Regions from separate parts of the Pseudoalteromonas sp. MMG022 genome, predicted to be linked through region 1. Evidence: predicted binding sites of a transcription regulator. Region 1 holds the regulator's gene; the other holds the start of a gene.
The links. Region 1 encodes sigma-54, which starts transcription at its own class of promoters, with help from an activator protein. Its sites were predicted from a motif close to GTTGGCACGNNNNTNGNNT; they were not measured.
Positions count from the first base shown of each region.

Region 2: L1070_RS03890 (flagellar assembly protein T N-terminal domain-containing protein) is a predicted target of sigma-54. The motif match lies at 1,360-1,378, and genes of this name have one in related genera.

Region 1 is NZ_JAKFZQ010000004.1:104,296-107,812, forward strand. It holds gene rapZ (RNase adapter RapZ) at 1-262, opposite strand, end outside; gene ptsN (PTS IIA-like nitrogen regulatory protein PtsN) at 281-733, opposite strand; gene hpf (ribosome hibernation promoting factor) at 736-1,023, opposite strand; gene L1070_RS04925 (RNA polymerase factor sigma-54) at 1,051-2,568, opposite strand; gene lptB (LPS export ABC transporter ATP-binding protein) at 2,627-3,352, opposite strand; gene lptA (lipopolysaccharide transport periplasmic protein LptA) at 3,355-3,517, opposite strand, start outside.
Region 2 is NZ_JAKFZQ010000003.1:153,881-157,397, reverse strand. It holds gene flgM (flagellar biosynthesis anti-sigma factor FlgM) at 39-365, shown strand; gene flgN (flagellar export chaperone FlgN) at 358-786, shown strand; gene L1070_RS03895 (LPP20 family lipoprotein) at 824-1,303, opposite strand; gene L1070_RS03890 (flagellar assembly protein T N-terminal domain-containing protein) at 1,412-2,605, shown strand; gene L1070_RS03885 (DUF1203 domain-containing protein) at 2,662-3,144, opposite strand; tRNA gene L1070_RS03880 (tRNA-Arg) at 3,257-3,331, opposite strand; gene L1070_RS03875 (FlgO family outer membrane protein) at 3,409-3,517, opposite strand, start outside.

The sequences.
Region 1 (3,517 bases):
CACTATCAAGGTAAAACAACATTGGGTTTGCAAAACCCGGTAAGTACTCAAGTATATCATTAAAGTCTTGTTGCTCTTTTGGCAGGTTGCGTACATCAATACTGACGGCTATTTTATCGTAATTGTCAGATACGCTGCGCACTAGTGAGGGCAGTAGATTAACAGGAATGTTATCAACACAGTAATACCCCAAATCTTCGAGTACACGTAAGGCAACGGATTTTCCAGAACCGGAACGACCGCTAATGATGATTAGTTCCATTATGCTCCCTTTGGTAACCTAGTCTGCTGAAGCAATAATGGCATAAAGTTCCTCATCATTGCCAGCATTGCGCAGTTGTTTACAGAATTCTTTATTATTTAGCTTTTCGGCAATGGCTGCAAGGGTTTTCAAGTGCTGTTGATTATCACCATCTGGGACTATCAGTGCGAGAAATATATCGACGGGACGGTTATCAATGGCATCGAAAGGGATTCCTTGCTGATTTACGAGTAACATAGCGGTAACTTCGTCGATACCCTCGATTCGGCCATGAGGGATTGCGATGCCCTTACCAATACCAGTACTCCCCAATTTTTCTCGGCTCATCAATGCATTTAGTATGTCATGTTGGCTTAGCTCTGGGAGTTGTTCATGCGCTAACTCACTGATGTATTCGAGAACCCGTTTTTTGCTATTAAAAAGGACCGCAGCTTTACTGCAGTCCTTATTGATAAGTGAGCTTAATTTCATGATTAGTGTCGAGTAAGCTTCTCTTTGTGTTTAATTACTTGGCGATCTAACTTATCGATAAGGCCATCGATCGCAGCATACATATCTTGATGTTCCGTTGATGCAAATAACTCTCCACCATTGACGTGTAAAGTGGCTTCGGCCTTTTGGACCAGCTTTTCAACATCTAAGATCACATGTACATTGTTGATGTGATCAAAATGCCTTTCCAGCTTCGCAAACTTGTTGGTTACATAGTCTCTTAATGAATCAGTGATTTCTACATGACGACCAGTTAAATTTAGTTGCATAAGCATTTTCCTTCTTTGGTATTACGTCTAAATCAAGCTCTTACGCTGATTGGACGGTGGAATGGCTAACGACTCCCGATATTTGGCTATGGTGCGTCGGGCCACCTTTATTCCTTGCTCTGCTAGGATATCTGCTATTTTACTATCGCTTAATGGTTTCGCGGTATTTTCTGCAGCTACTAGCTTTTTGATAAGTGCTCGAATCGCAGTGGATGAACACTCTCCTCCGTTTTCTGTACTCACATGGCTTGAGAAGAAGTATTTCAACTCAAAAATGCCCCTAGGTGTATGCATATACTTTTGAGTCGTAACTCGAGAGATGGTTGACTCGTGCATCTCTACCATTTCAGCTACATCATTTAACACCATAGGCCGCATTGCTTCAGGGCCATGTTCAAAGAATGCCTGTTGTTGTTGCACAATGCAATTAGTAACTTTCATTAAAGTTTCATTTCTGCTTTCTAAGCTTTTAATGAACCATTTAGCTTCTTGAAGATGTGAGCGTATAAACTGACTGTCTGTGCTGGATTTCACTGAGCGTGACATTGCCGCGTAGTGATCATTCACTCTGATTTTTGGCATACAATCGGGATTTAACTCAACAACCCAGCGACCTTTGACTTTTTTAACTGATACATCTGGGATTACATATTCTGACTCTTCCCGAATAATACTCGCTGCGGGTTTTGGATTGAGCGAATGAATCAACGTCATAATTTCTTTGAGCTCAGTTTCCTTGAGCTTGGTCTTTTTCATCAAGGTGCGATAATCTCGGCTCGCTAAAAGATCAATGTGCTCGTTGAGTATCATTTTGGTTTCTTGGAGCCAAGGTGTTGTTTTTGGGTCAAATTGGTTTAACTGAATGCAGAGACACTCTTGCAAACTGCGTGCACCAATACCGACTGGGTCGAACAATTGAATACGCTTTAGTACTGCTTCTACTTCATCAAGTTCAATAAGCTCTTCAGTATTGCCGTCATTAAGGCTCTCTAGAATATCTTCGGTGCTCAGTGTCAGAGTACCGTTATCATCAATTGCCTCTACGATTGCGACAGCGATGCCATGATCCGTTGGACTAAAAGGAGTGAGCTCAAGTTGCCACATTAAGTATTCATGAAGGGTTTCAGTGGTTTCGCCTTGATAAACGGTTTCGTCTTCAGGCATAGGGCCGCTGCTGGCTGCAGGGGCGGCACTCATGTACTCATCCCAAGTAACATCCATGGCCAATTCATCGCTGACGGTATCTTTGCTCAGCGCCGCATCAGAGTCCATTTCATAGTCGCTAACGGCCTCTGCTTCATAGGTGTCCTGATCTTGGCTTGCATCGTCCTGGCTATTATCTTTACCATTTTTTTCTTGAGCATCACTATCAAGCTCAGAATCGGAATCAGACTCTTCTATTTCAAGAAGGGGGTTGCTATCCAGCGCTTCTTGAATTTCTTGTTGTAGATCCAGCGTACTCAATTGCAGCAAACGAATGGCCTGCTGTAATTGCGGTGTCATGGTAAGTTGCTGCCCCATGCGCAGCTGTAACGATTGCCTCATGTACCTTTAACAATCCTTCTTATTCTCTATTTTATTGTTGTGACCAAGCGTATATTAACTATAGCCTGAATTGTTCACCAAGGTAGACATCTCTTACTGTTTGATCCGCCAAAACATGTTCAGGCGTCCCAGATGCGATCAGTTCACCATGTGATACTATGTAGGCTTTTTCACATACATCAAGGGTTTCTCGAACATTGTGATCGGTAATAAGTACACCGATACCTCTATTTTTTAAATGTTCGATTATTTTCTTTATATCTAACACTGAAATGGGATCAACACCAGCAAAAGGCTCATCTAGGAGGATAAATTTTGGATTTGCGGCTAAAGCGCGAGCAATTTCAACACGACGGCGCTCACCTCCAGATAAAGCCATACCTAAACTGTCACGAATATGCTGGATGTTGAACTCATCCAATAACTCGTTTAAAACCTGCTCTCGGGCTTCTTTGTTTAGTGAGTTCCTCGTTTCTAGAATTGCCATCAAGTTTTGGTACACTGTTAGCTTTCTAAAAATAGATGATTCCTGCGGTAAATAACCTATACCAAGGCGGGCTCGGTTATGCATAGGCAATAGCGTAATATCATGATCGTTAATACAAACCGTGCCATGGTCACTTGGAACAAGGCCAACAATCATGTAAAAGCTCGTTGTTTTTCCAGCACCATTTGGACCGAGTAAACCGACTATGCTACCCGCTTCTACGCTTAGGCTAACGTTTTTGACAACTTGTCTGCCCTTGTAGCTCTTTGCCAGAGCCGTTGCGGTCAATACGCTCATAATTACTTACCTTGGTCTGGTTTTTTTGATTTCTTCTCAGGTACAAGAATGGTGTGTACTCGAGCGTTATCCTGTTCACCTCGCTCAGCACTGATCAGTTGTTTGTCCATGTCGTAGGTGATTGACTGAGCTTGAATAATCTGTCCAGACTGGTTGATAGAGGCA
Region 2 (3,517 bases), on a different contig from region 1:
GATATTCTAAACAAGAAAGTAATTTTTGGGTCACAATCATGGTAAATAACGTTAAAGGTCAAACGCAATCTAGCAGCGTGCTTAATAATATTAAGCAACAAAAAGCTGAGTTGCAAAAAAATGAAGCAAATGCGAGTAGCAATGCGCAAACTAAAGCGCCTGAAAAAGCCGCATCTGATTCTGTTAGCCTAACACCTCAAGCTAAGCAGTTGAAAAGCCTGCAGGACAAAGCGCAAGATGCGCCAGCATTTGACAATGAAAAGGTAGCTGAACTTAAAAAAGCTATCAGCGAAGGCAAGTATCAAATAGACGCTCAAAAGTTGGCGAAGAATATTGCTGCATTCGAGTTTGACATGTATGGATGATCAACTCTCACTTTGCATACATAAGCTAGAGAAGCAGCTCACTCATTTAACAACTCTGACCCTGTTGTTAGATAGTGAGCTTGATGCGTTGGCGGCCAAGAAAGGTGATGGACTGAAGGGTCTCGCTAAGGAAAAGTTACAGCTACTCAACACAATTCAAAAAGTTGACAAAGAACTGTCAGGCTTTGATAAGAGTTTATTTCAACAACAAGAAGCCAAAGATTACGCTTCAAAAATTGATGCACTACTGCGAGAGTGTAAGCACAAAAACGAAGTAAATGCGCATGCAGCACACTTAGCACATCTAAGTGTAAGAGAGTTAAAAGATATTTTGATAGGTGTGCCCTCTTCCGTTACCTACAGCCAAGATGGTGCTGTCGTTTCACGAAATAACGAACTCGTTAAAAATCTAAAAGCATGATCGTCAGGCTCTGTGATTAACAGAGCCTCAAGCCACATCAGTAATAAGTAACCCGCTTGATTTTTCTAGGTTTCACTTGAGTAATGTACAAATCATGTACACGCTTCATATCAAGCTCAAGTTCTGTCACATATGTGTCGCCTGCTGAATAGCTCTTCACTACTTTTGCGCCTCGAATGACACCATTCACTTGACTCTGCAATCCATCGTTTTGTGCTATCGCACCTTTTACCGTCATCGTTGACGAGATATTTTGGCCATAAACCTGCTCAGTCAGTTCACGATATGCTTCTAGTTTTGAAACCTTAACAGCCATAAGCATTTTTTGCGTGTCATTTTCTCCAGGCTGAGCACTCAATGGCGCATACCCAATTGCTTTTAACACGGGGTAATGATCTGGTTCAATGTACTCGTATTCAATATGCTTGTCGAAAACACTACTACAACCAGTTAGAATAAACAGTAAACTTGCCGTCACTATAAAATTAGCTAGATTTATCGTTCTACTGATGTCCATCTTTGCTCACCTCATAAAAATAATGCATTTCACGATGCACAATCCTTGCCAAAAATTATGGTACATGAATTGCTTTAGTTAACTATCAATCTTTCGAGGTTCTATATTATGATGAAGGCAATCACATTATTCGCACTATGTGTGATGAGCTTAGGCGTTAAGGCTGAGTGGTATGAGGTAGTTGGCTATGCTAGCACCCAAGGGCGTGATGTATCTCAAGCTCGTCAAGCAGCCGTAAAAGATGCTATCACACAAGCACTTATATTCTCAGGAGCAACCGTGACTAGCGTGCAAAGCGTTGCTGATGGGGTCTTGGCTCAAGATGATTTGAAAATAAAATCTCATGGTGAAATTCAACAAATTAACCTCGTCAGTGAAAGTAAAGAGCAAGATCAATATACCGTCACACTACATTTAGATATTTATGCGACAAAGGGACAATGTTTAGCACAACAATTTAATAAGCAAATAGCCATCACGCAAAGTCAGCTAACTCAGCCGCACCAAGCAAGACTGGGTCAAATATTTGACATATCTAAATCGGTGTCACAAAGACTGTTTAATACTCTGAACGAGCGCACCAATGCGGTTAAGCCTATCCCTTACTTGAATACCGCAATAAACGTGCAAGAGTATTTTACGCAACAGTTTGACTACAATCACTTGCTTGTTGAAACGATTGCCATGAATAGTAACAGCCAATATGTACTACTAAGTCAAATCACAGATGTAGCTGGGTTGGATAAACTCAATAACGACTACGCGTTCTGGCAAGATGATGAATACCTGAGAAGTTTTAAGATAGATTTTGCGCTTTATGATGCCATGACCTTTGAAAAAGTATGGTACCAACACTATACAACTCAAGGGATTTGGCCTTTCGAAAAGACTGAATTAATTGATGTATACAGCGAAAAATTTTGGCGCTCTCATTATGGGCAGCGCATTCAGGAAGTTTTTAATAAAGTGAGTCAAGACCTCAATACAGCTGTGTCATGCATTCCCACTAAAGGTAAAATTCTATATTTAGACAGTGAGCAGGTTGTCATCAACTTAGGTAAAGATCATGGCCTGGAACCTGGCAAGGTATTAACTATCATGCATCGCAGCGATATCATGATGGGTAATGGCAATATCATTAACTCAACGACAAAAACAATAAACCAGCTCAAAGTAGTCAATGTAAATATGCAAAGTGCAACAGCGGTAAACTTAAATACTCGCCCGCTTAGCAATGTACAACTCAATGATATTGTACAAGTACAAGTCAAAAGCGAAGAGAGTTTTGCTCTGGATAACTAGTAACTTTAATTCACTAGGTAGCGCGGTTTCTTCGCGCCACCTAGATCAACCGACTATCAATAGCTCTCAGCTCGATAAGCTACACAGCTATAACACCCAGGGCTCGCATTGTGAATGTGCACGTAATCAATTTCTGGATTAGCGAATATCTGATGTATCACTCCCTTTACCTGTTCCCCTTGTACAATAACGGCTTCCAACATGTCATGATGTGCGCTATACCCTCGCAATGACAGTAATCGCTGGCTCAGTACTTCGGGGATCTCATTCACCGATAGGTTAGCTGTTTTTGCCTGCTCTCTTACAAAGATTGGGCCAGATGAACGATAAGGAGAAGTACTATCATGATGAAAAAAGTGCACAAGCATAACTCGCTCCCCAACCTGTGCATCAACTAAAGAAACACGACATGGGAAGCCTGGCATAGAGTCCACATAAACCCACCTAGCATCGACCGCAGCTAACGCGCTCTGATCCAAAGACATCAGTGGTGTGAAAAGCTCTAAATCTAGCGCTTTAATAATAAAATCAGTGTTCATATGCCCACCCTAGTTAGAATAAAAGGCGAGTATAAGATCGATGACTTTATGGGGCTGGCTATAAATGGAACTGTCGCTATGTAAAATCTGATCTGAGATGGGTATTAAGAGCTGGCGGCCCCTGCAGGAATCGAACCTGCAACTATCCCTTAGGAGGGGACTGTTATATCCATTTAACTAAGGGGCCAAAGTGACTAAAAGTATAGCCCTTTGGCTTCTTTAATTTCAATACTTTTTTATAAAAGTCAGCAACTTAATTATGCTTTAATTGACGCTGGACAAGACGATATTTGCGCTTTGTAGCACATAATGAGGCAGCAACTTCGTACTTGTCGCAATCACTTGCTTTGAATCTATATCTATCACACGCGCA